Halobaculum roseum: one gene and its partner. The protein of the gene in region 2 binds, or shares a complex with, the protein of the main gene of each other region. Links are inferred from orthologs where the notes say so. Each region holds a gene or a part of one and is shown on either strand. Other genes may lie near its edges.

Region 1 (4,146 bases), 2.0 Mb from region 2 along the record:
CGTCCTCGTCCTCGGGCTCGTCCGGCTGCATCGCCCGGGTGATGAGCTCGGAGTAGTCGCCCGAGAGCACGTCCTGCACCTCGTAGTAGGTGGTCGGCTTCTCGTGTTTGATGTCCGCCTGCGGCTCGCCGCAGTGCGGGCACGTGCTGGCCTTGCGGGCCTGTCGGACGGCCGACTTCAGCACGTCGGTGGGGTCGCCGCCGAGGTCCTTCGTCCGCTGAAGCTTCTCCTTGTACTCCTCCTTCTCCTCGGCGGTGAGCGCGAGGCGGCCGCAGTTGCGGCACGTCGCGCGCAGCAGCCGACGGATGAGCTTCGTGAAGCCGACGTGGATGACGGGGGCGGCCAGCTCGATGTGGCCGAAGTGCCCGTTACAGGACCCGGAGTGCTTGCCGCAGGTGCGACACTCCAGCCCGGGGTCGATGACGCCCAGGCGCGGGTCCATCAGCCCCATGTCGATGGGGTAGCCGTCGTCGTCGTAGGTGTCCGCGGTGATGACCTTCGTCGCGGACATGTCCCGATACGTCTCCGGGTCCATCAGCCCGAAGTTGATGCCGCCGATCTCTTTGGGTGTCTGGCCTGCCATAGTTAGACTGCGTCCTCAAGTTCGAGGGTCGGTCGAATGCCGAGCGCCTTCATCTCGTCGAGCAGCAGCTTGAACGCGTAGCTGATCTCCATCTCGTGGATGTCGTCCTCGTCGCCCGTGATGGGGTCGTAGATGCGACGCTGCTCCACGTCCTCGACGGCCACCATCCCCGTCTCCTCGGAGATGTACACCGTCTCCTTGTCGGAGGCGTCGAGCAGCCGCTCGTTCAGCGCCATCGCGGCCCCGTGGCCGATGAGCACCTCGCGCTCCATCTCGCCGACGCGGAGGCCGCCCTCGCGGGCGCGCCCCTCCGTCGGCTGCCGGGTGAGCACCTGCACCGGCCCGCGCGAGCGGGCGTGCAGCTTGTTGCTCACCATGTGGTACAGCTTGTGGTAGAAGATCGTCCCGACGAAGATCTCCGCCTCGATCTTCTCGCCGGTGACGCCCGAGTACATGACCTCCTTCCCGGAGGACTTGTACCCGTGTTCCTCCAGCGACGAGCGGAGCTTCTCCTCTCCCTCGCCCTGGAACGCCGTCCCGTCGACGCGGCGGCCCTCCAGCGAGCCGACCTTGCCGCCGAGCATCTCCAGCACGTGGCCCACCGTCATGCGCGACGGGAGCGCGTGCGGGTTCATCACGAGGTCGGGCACGAGCCCGTCCTCGGTAAAGGGCATGTCCTCCTGGGGCGCGAGGTGGCCCACGACGCCCTTCTGGCCGTGGCGGGACGCGAACTTGTCCCCGAGCTCGGGGATCCGCTCGTCGCGCACCGAGACCTTCGAGAGCTTCGAGCCGTCCTCGCCCTCCATCAGCGTCACCGTGTCGACCACGCCCGACTCGCCCGAGCGCATCGTGACGCTCGTCTCGCGTCGCTTCTGCGGGGAGAGGCCGCCCATGTCGTCGGGCTCCTCGAGGAACCGCGGCGGGCTCGTCTTCCCGAGCAGGACGGAGTTCTCGTCGACCTTCGTCTCGGGGTTGACGAGGCCGTCCTCGTCGAGGTGGGTGTACGCGTCCTCGCCGCGGGCGCCGCGCACGTCCTGGGAGGGGACCTCGAAGCGGTCCTCCTGACCGCCGGGGTAACGGCGCTCCTCGCCCTCGTAGGTGCGGAAGAAGTGCGACCGCTGCATCGCGCGGTCGACGCTCCCCTTGTTCATGACGAGCGCGTCCTCGATGTTGAACCCTTCATAACTCATGACCGCGACGACGAAGTTCTGCGCCGCGGGGCGCTCGTCGAACCCGATCTGTTCGGTGGTCTGCGTCTTGACCATCGACAGTTGCGGGTAGTGCAGGAGGTGCTGGCGGGTGTCCGGCCGGATGCGATAGTTGGCCGAGGGCAGCCCGAGCGACTGCTTCATCATCCCCGCGCCCATGGTAATGCGCGGAGAGGCGTTGTGCTCGGGGTAGGGGATCATCCCCGCGCCGATGCCGAAGATGAGCTGCGGGTCGATCTCCAGGTGCGTCGTCCGCGAGTTGACGTCCTCCTCGTCGGTGGCGACGTAGATGTCCTCCTCCTCCTCGGCGTCGATGAACTCGACGATCCCGTGGTCGACGAGGTCCTCGAACTCGATCTCGTCGTTCTCCAGCGCCTCGATCGTCTCGTCGTCGAGGAGCGGCTCCCCGTTCTCCACGACGATGAGCGGGCGCCGGGCGCGCCCGGCGTCGGCGTTGACGATGACCTCGTTCGTCCGGTCCTTCACCGAGACGTTCACCATGTCGGAGACGTCGCCGCGGCGGCGCGCCTCCCGGATCTGTGACGCGAGCTGGTTGGGGTCCGGGTGGGTCCCCACCAGGCTCCCGTTGACGTAGACTTTCGCTTCTCGTTGTTGGCTTGCCATGTGTTAGTCGTCCGCGGATGCGCGGTCAACGCCCTCGATGCCGGGGATGCCCTCGACACCCATGGACGCGAGTTCTCGCTTCAGTCCCTGTTCGTCCTCGATGTTCTGGGAGAGCTCCATCGCCTGCGCGAAGTTCTTCACCAGCCCGCAGTTCGGGCCCTCCGGGGTCTCGGAGGGGCAGATGCGACCCCACTGGGTCGCGTGCAGGTCGCGCGCCTCGAAGTGCGGCTGCGACCGCGAGAGCGGCGAGCGGAGGCGACGCAGGTGCGAGAGCACGCCCATGTAGTCGGTCCGGTCGACGAGCTGGGAGACGCCCGAGCGGCCGCCAACCCAGTTCCCCGTCGCGATGGGGTGCTCGAGGCGCTCGGTCAGCACGTCCGAGCGAACCACCGTGTTGACGGTGAGCTGCCGGTTGCGCATATTGGCGCGCTCGAGCTGGTACTTCACGTCGCGCGCCAGCTTGTTGAGCGCCGTCCGGAACAGGTCCGTCATCAGGTCGCCGGAGACCTTGAGGCGCTTGTTGGCGTAGTGGTCCTTGTCGTCGGACTCGCGGCGGTCGAGCGCGAGCTCGAAGCACGCCTCGGCCATCCGGCAGAGGTAGTACGCCTTGTTGATGCGGACGTCCTCCTCGTCGACGCCCTCCTCGTGGAGGTGCGGCAGGAGGTAGCGGTCGATGACGTAGTTCGCCCGCTTGAGCTGGTAGTTCTTCCCTTGGCCGGAGGCGACGCGCTCGCCGAGGGTCTCGATGGCCTCCTCCTCGGTCTGCACGTCGGCCTCCTCCAGGTTCTCCAGCATGAACTTCACAATCTCCGGGTCGTCGGAGACGCGGTGGACGATCTCCTCGTCGGACTCCAGCCCGAGCGCTCGGACCAGGGTCACGAAGTTGACCGAGCCGGACACCGAGGGGAAGCTCACTTCGAGCAGCCCCTCGCGGTTGCGCTCACAGAGGACGAGCGCGCGGTAGCCGCGCCGTTGGGAGAACGTCTTTGCGACCTGGATCTCGTCGCCGTACTTCGAGTCGTACTCCGCGAGGATCTTGTTGGGCGCGAGGTCCTCGCTGGTCATGAGCACGCGCTCGGAGCCGTTGACGATGAAGTAGCCGCCGGGGTCGACGGGGTCCTCGCCGATCTCGATGAGCTCCTCGTCGGAGAAGCCGGAGATGTTGCACTTGTTCGAGCCGACCATGATCGGCATGCGGCCGACCTTCGTCTCGGTCTGGTCGACGACCGTCTCGGGTTCCTCCTCGCCGCCGCGGATGATCTTCATCTCCATGAAGACCGGCGCGGCGTAGGTGATGTTCCGGAGGCGCGCCTCCTGCGGGTACAGCAGCTCCTCGGAGCCGTCGGCCTCGCGGACGCGGGGGGTCGTCATCCGCACGTCGCCGAGTTCGACGTAGACGGGCTCTTGCCCCTCCTTGTCGCCGATGTCCGTCTCGATCGTCTCCTTCTCGTCGACCACGCGCTGCATGCCGCGGTCGAGGAAGTTGTTGAACGAGCGGAAGTGGTGCTCCGCGAGCCGCTCCTGGGAGAAGTACTCCCGCGAGACGGAGCGGCGTGCCTCTCTGTTCATTCTACCACCAGGCGGTAGACGACCGCCGTGTCGGTGGTTCGCGAGTCCCGTTCGACGCGGACCACGTCGCCCGCCTCGGCCTCGTCGGGCATCGCGGGGTCGGTCCGCTTGATCTTGGGGAGATCGGTCCGTTTGACGTTGTACTCCTCGAGCACCTCCTCG
Region 2 (5,037 bases):
CGATTATATGAGACGGCGCCCCGTGTCGAATCGTGGTGCGGGGGAGCCGCCCCGTCGGCGGCGCCCGTCCGCCCACGCTCGAAACCGCGGACACGCGACCCGGGGAAAGAGGGAACGCACGCCGTCGCGACCGGGATCCGGTCCGATCGGCTCCGCGGTGGCGACTTCGCCACGACGGCCGTTCCGACCCGAACGGCCGCACGCGGGTCGGCCCGATTATCTCGTTCGATACTATGGGCGCTGGAATTATGTGGGCGGCAGGGCCAGCGGATCTCATGAGTTCGACGACGCCGAACGCCGCCCCGAACGTGGATCGAAGTCGGGACGGCACGTGCTTGCGGGTCGAGCTCTCGGGGGAGTTCGAGGCCGCGGACGTCGTCACCGCGATGGCGCGTGCGCGCCACGTCGCCGAGGACTGCGACGCCGAGTTCGGGGTCGTCGTCGACGTGCGCGAGTTCACCGCCCGCGGAACCGCCCTCGCCGCGCTCGGCGAGTGGGAGACGTTCCTCCGCATGGCCGGCGCCACAGCGGTCGTCCGCGTCGGCGACGACGACGACGCCGTCGGCGGCGCCGACCGTCGCGCCTCCTCGATCGAGGAGGCCGAACGGATGATCTCCCAGTAGGCGCCGCGCTCGCTCGTTTCGATCCCGAGTTCAACCCGTAAGCGACGGCGTCGGTCGACATCGCACGACGCCAGGTCCAGGACGGGGAGCGACGACGCCAGTCGACGCACCGGCGGGACGGCGCCGCCGCTGGCGGGCGTGAGGACAAAGGAGTGATCGCGAAATCCAGCGGCCGGCTTACAGTTCGGCCTCGAAGTCCTCGAGGGCGTAGCCGGGCTCGGCGCCGCGGTTGTCGAGCGTCTCGTTGGCGAGCAGCCAGTAGATGACCGACAGGGCGCGGCGACCCTTGTTGTTCGTCGGGATGACGAGGTCGACGTTGGAGACCTGGTTGTTCGAGTCGCACATCGCGATGACGGGGATGCCGACCGTGATGGCCTCCTTGACCGCCTGCGCGTCCCCGATCGGGTCGGTGACAACCACGACGTCCGGCTCGATGTAGCCGGCGTACTCGGGGTTCGTCAGCGTCCCCGGGATGAAGCGCCCGGTGCGGGCGCGCGCGCCGATCGCGTCGGCGAACTTCTCGGCCGGGAAGCGACCGTACTGGCGCGAGGAGGTGACGAGCACCTGCTCGGGGTCGTAGTTCGCCAGGAACGAGGCCGCGGTACGGATACGGCCGTCCGTCTTGCTCACGTCGAGCACGTACAGGCCGTCGTCGCGGACGCGGTGGATGAACCGCTCCATGTCCTTGGTCTTCTGCTGGGTCCCGATGTGGACGCCAGCGGAGAGGTAGTCCTCGACGGGGATGAGGAGGTCCGCCTCGTCGTCGGGCATGACGTCCTCGTCGAAGCGCGGACCCGCGTCCGCCTCCTCGTCGGCGGCCCCCTCGGCCGCCGCCTCCGTCTCCTCGGGCTGTGCGTCTGTCTCGTCGGGCGACTCCTCGGCCGCGGCGGTCTCTGCGACCTCCTCCTCGGCGTCGGGCGCCTCTTCGGTGTCTGCGTCGTTCTCGGATTCGCTCATACTGCCTCCTCCGCGATGCGGATGAGTTCGTTCAGCTTTGCGGTGCGCTCGCCGCCGACGGTCCCCGTCTTGATGTACGAGGCGTCGGTCGCGACGGCGAGGTGTGCGATGGTGGTGTCCTCGGTCTCGCCCGAGCGGTGGGAGACGACCGCGTCCAGCCCGTTTCGCTGGGCCAGCTCGACGGCGTCGAACGCGTCCGACAGCGTCCCGATCTGGTTCGGCTTGATCAGGATGCTGTTGGCCGCGCCCTCGTCGATGCCCCGCGAGAGGCGCTCGACGTTCGTCACGAACAGGTCGTCGCCGCAGATCAGCGTGCGGTCGCCCACTCTGTCGGTCAGGTCGGCGAACCCGTCGTAGTCGTCCTCGTCGAGGGGGTCCTCGACGTACGCGAGGTCGTACTCGTCGACCAGCTCGGCCATGTACTCGACCTGCTCGGCCGAGGTGCGCTCGGTGTCGCCGTAGCGGTAGACGCCGGCGTCGGCGTCGTACAGCTCCGAGGCGGCAACGTCGAGGCCGAACCGGATCCCGAAGCCGAGCGCGTCCTCCACGCGGGAGGTCGCCTCGTCGACGATCTCGAACGCCTCGGCGTCGGAGACTGCGGGCGCCCACGCGCCCTCGTCGCCCTTGGCGGCGGCGACGCCGCGGTCGTCGAGGATGTCGGCGACCGCGGCGTGGACGTCCGCGTTCGCGAACACCGCCTCCGCGACGGAGGGGGCGCCGACGGGCGCCGAGAGGAACTCCTGGATGTGCGTCGCGTCGGCGGCGTGCTCGCCGCCACCCACGACGTTCCCCAGCGGAACCGGGAACGACCGGTCGGCGTCGCGGAAGGTGCCACCGAGGTGCTGGAACAGCGGCGCGCCCAGCACGTCGGCGCCGGCCTTCGACGCCGCCATGCTGATCGCGACGGCGCTGTTGGCGCCGATCTCCGAGAAGTCCTCGGTGCCGTCGGCGGCGTGCAGCGCCGCGTCCACGTCGCGCTGGTTGCCCGCGTGGACCGAGCCGACGAGCCGCGGGACCGCGTGCTCGCGGGCCCTGGCGATCGCCTCCTTGGGCGGGAGCTCGATCGCCTCGTACTCGCCCGTCGACGCCCCGGAGGGCGCCGCCGCGCGGCCGAAGCCGCCCGACTGGGTGAGCACGTCCGCCTCGACGGTGGGGTTGCCCCGCGAGTCGAGCACGCGACGCAGCGACACCGACTCGATCAGCGTCACGTCACTTCCCCTCCCGCCGGACCGTGAACGGCAACACGCCGGCGTCGTACTCCTCGGCCGCGATGAGGATCGGCTCGGACTGGTCGCTGTCGATCAGCGCCGGCGCGCCGTACGCCAGCTGGAGCGACCGTGCGCCGAGGATGCGGGCCTTCTCGTACCGGTTGTACTCGAGGTTCCCGCTCATTGGTAGGGGGAGACGACGTCGACCAGGTCTGTGTGACTCACCATCATCCGCCGGCAGCAGTGGCGGTCCACGCCGAGCTCGTCGAGGACCGCCGCGGGGTCCTCGTCGCCCTCCTTGGCACGGGCTTTGAACTCCTCCCAGTGTTCACCGATGACGGTTCCGCACGTGAAACACCGGACAGGGATCATCATGGGTGGATCACCTCAGCGGTACGACTTCTGGTAGCGGGCGCGTGCGCCGGGCCCGCCCCACTTCTTCGGTTCGCTCTGCCGGGAGTCGTTCACCAGCAGGGAGCGGTCGAACTCCATGAACGCGTCGCGCAGCTCCGCGTCGTTGCGGTGCTGCACGAGGCCGCGCGCGATGGCCGTGCGGACCGCGTCCGCCTGGCCGGCGAAGCCGCCGCCGTTGACCGACACCTCGATGTCGACCTCCGAGCGGAGGTCCTCGCCGGCGACGCGGAACGGCTCCAGCATCTTCAGCCGGGCCATCTCGGGTTCGACCAGCTCGACGGGCTGGGAGTCGATACGCACTCGCCCCTCGCCGTCCGTGACGGTGGCGCGGGCGACGGCGGTCTTCTTCTTACCGGACGTGTTCGTTACCATGTGACGTTAGCCCCCAGGTCCTCGGAGATCGCGCCGAGGGTGGTGAACTTGATGTTCGACAGGCGATCGAGGGAGGTGCCGTCGAGCACCTCCGGTTCCGGCGCGTCCTCGTCGGGCGAGGTCGTCTCGGAGTCGAACGGGTTGCCGACGTACACGCGGACGTTCTCGAACGCCTCGCGACCCTTCGTGGTCTTGTACGGCAGCATGCCGCGGACCGACCGCTTGAAGATGCGGTCGGGCCGCTTCGGGTAGTACGGACCCGAGTCGGAGCCGAGGTTCGCGCGGGTGCGGTACTTCTCGAGCGTCGCCTCGGTGTTGCCCGTGATGACCGCGCGCTCGGCGTTGACGATCGCGACGCGCTCGCCGTCGAGCGCCTTCTGTGCGACCTGCGACGCGACGCGACCCATGATGGCGTCGCGTCCGTCGACGACCACGTCGGCCTCGAACTCTGCGAGACTCATCGGATCACCCGGACGTCGGTCCCTTCGGGGTTGTTCGACAGCGCTTCCTCCAGCCGGACGGCCTCGCCGGCCTGGTCGATCTTCGTCTCGGCGGTGCCGGAGAAGTCGACGGCGGCGACGGTGACGTCCTTACGGAGCACGCCCGAGCCGAGCACCTTGCCCGGCACGACGACGGTCTCGTCCTCGTTCGCGTACCGCTCGATGCGGCCGAGGTTGACCTCCGCGTGCGTGCGCCGCGGCTTTTCGAGCCGGTCGGCGACGTCCTGCCAGACGGTGGCATCGGACGAGCGCGCGACCGACTTCAGTTCGGCGATGAGGTTCTGAAGTCTCGGATTAGTCTTGCTACTACTCATAACGTAACCTCCTGAGTGGGAGTCGGTGACTCGGTAGCGACCGAGTCGATGTGAGAACGGGAGTGCAGGGGGCAGGATTTGAACCTGCGAACCTCTACAGGACAGCGCCCTGAACGCTGCGCCGTTGGCCAGACTGGGCTACCCCTGCTCGCGTCCCGTCGTTTGCCGTCCCACCGGATAACCCCTTCGGTCCACCCCGTCCGTGCGAGACGGTGACGGCGGGTCCGCTGGCCGGTCGAACCCGACGCGGGGGCGGACGTTCGGTGGGTGTGGTGAGACGACATGTGTTCGGTTAGACTGCGACCTTGTCTGCGAGTTCGTCCGCGCGGTCGCGAAGCGACCGGACCGCACGGAGAGTCAGTTCATCGACGGACATCGACCCGTCCGTCTCGATGTGGAAGACGAACGCGCCGGGAACGTCCTCGATATCCAGCTCCTTGCCGGGGTATCGGTTGGTGAGGTCGGAATCGAACTCCTCGGTGTGGACGAGCTCGCCGTCCTCGGTCTCGATGACGCCGCGGAGGATGTTCGGCTCCTCCTCGTCGAACTCGTCGGCGTCGCCGACGACGGTCACGCGCTGCAGGTGGCGGTAGCCAACGGCCACGCCGCCCTGGTGTTTCGCGTGTTCCTTGCCGGAGTCGAGCACCGC

What was found. The genes of interacting proteins can lie anywhere in the genome.
Region 1: K6T36_RS02400 (region 2) and rpoB share a complex: the UniProt entries of both Methanocaldococcus jannaschii proteins name them as parts of the RNA polymerase complex. The link is inferred for Halobaculum roseum from one-to-one orthologs.

Annotation. Positions count from the first base shown.
Region 1 is NZ_CP082286.1:2,457,976-2,462,121, forward strand. What follows is about bases 1-2,917. They hold rpoB (DNA-directed RNA polymerase subunit B), read right to left. Parts: upstream 2,416-2,917; coding sequence 586-2,415; downstream 1-585. Other genes in these bases: K6T36_RS12480 (DNA-directed RNA polymerase subunit A'), read right to left, coding at 1-583; K6T36_RS12490 (DNA-directed RNA polymerase subunit B''), read right to left, coding at 2,419-2,917. Also shown: more of K6T36_RS12490, read right to left, coding at 2,918-3,984; K6T36_RS12495 (DNA-directed RNA polymerase subunit H), read right to left, coding at 3,981-4,146. UniProt on the Methanocaldococcus jannaschii protein: DNA-dependent RNA polymerase (RNAP) catalyzes the transcription of DNA into RNA using the four ribonucleoside triphosphates as substrates. The Rpo2 subunit (Rpo2N and Rpo2C in this organism) is implicated in DNA promoter recognition and in nucleotide binding.
Region 2 is NZ_CP082286.1:465,033-470,069, forward strand. The notes cover bases 1,382-4,211. They hold K6T36_RS02400 (DNA-directed RNA polymerase subunit K), read right to left. Parts: upstream 2,973-4,211; coding sequence 2,790-2,972; downstream 1,382-2,789. Other genes in these bases: rpsB (30S ribosomal protein S2), read right to left, coding at 1,382-1,580; eno (phosphopyruvate hydratase), read right to left, coding at 1,577-2,788; K6T36_RS02405 (DNA-directed RNA polymerase subunit N), read right to left, coding at 2,969-3,163; K6T36_RS02410 (30S ribosomal protein S9), read right to left, coding at 3,176-3,574; K6T36_RS02415 (50S ribosomal protein L13), read right to left, coding at 3,568-4,035. In the rest of the region: K6T36_RS02385 (hypothetical protein), read left to right, coding at 276-623; more of rpsB, read right to left, coding at 801-1,381; more of K6T36_RS02420, read right to left, coding at 4,212-4,388; K6T36_RS02430 (DNA-directed RNA polymerase subunit D), read right to left, coding at 4,681-5,037. UniProt on the Methanocaldococcus jannaschii protein: DNA-dependent RNA polymerase (RNAP) catalyzes the transcription of DNA into RNA using the four ribonucleoside triphosphates as substrates.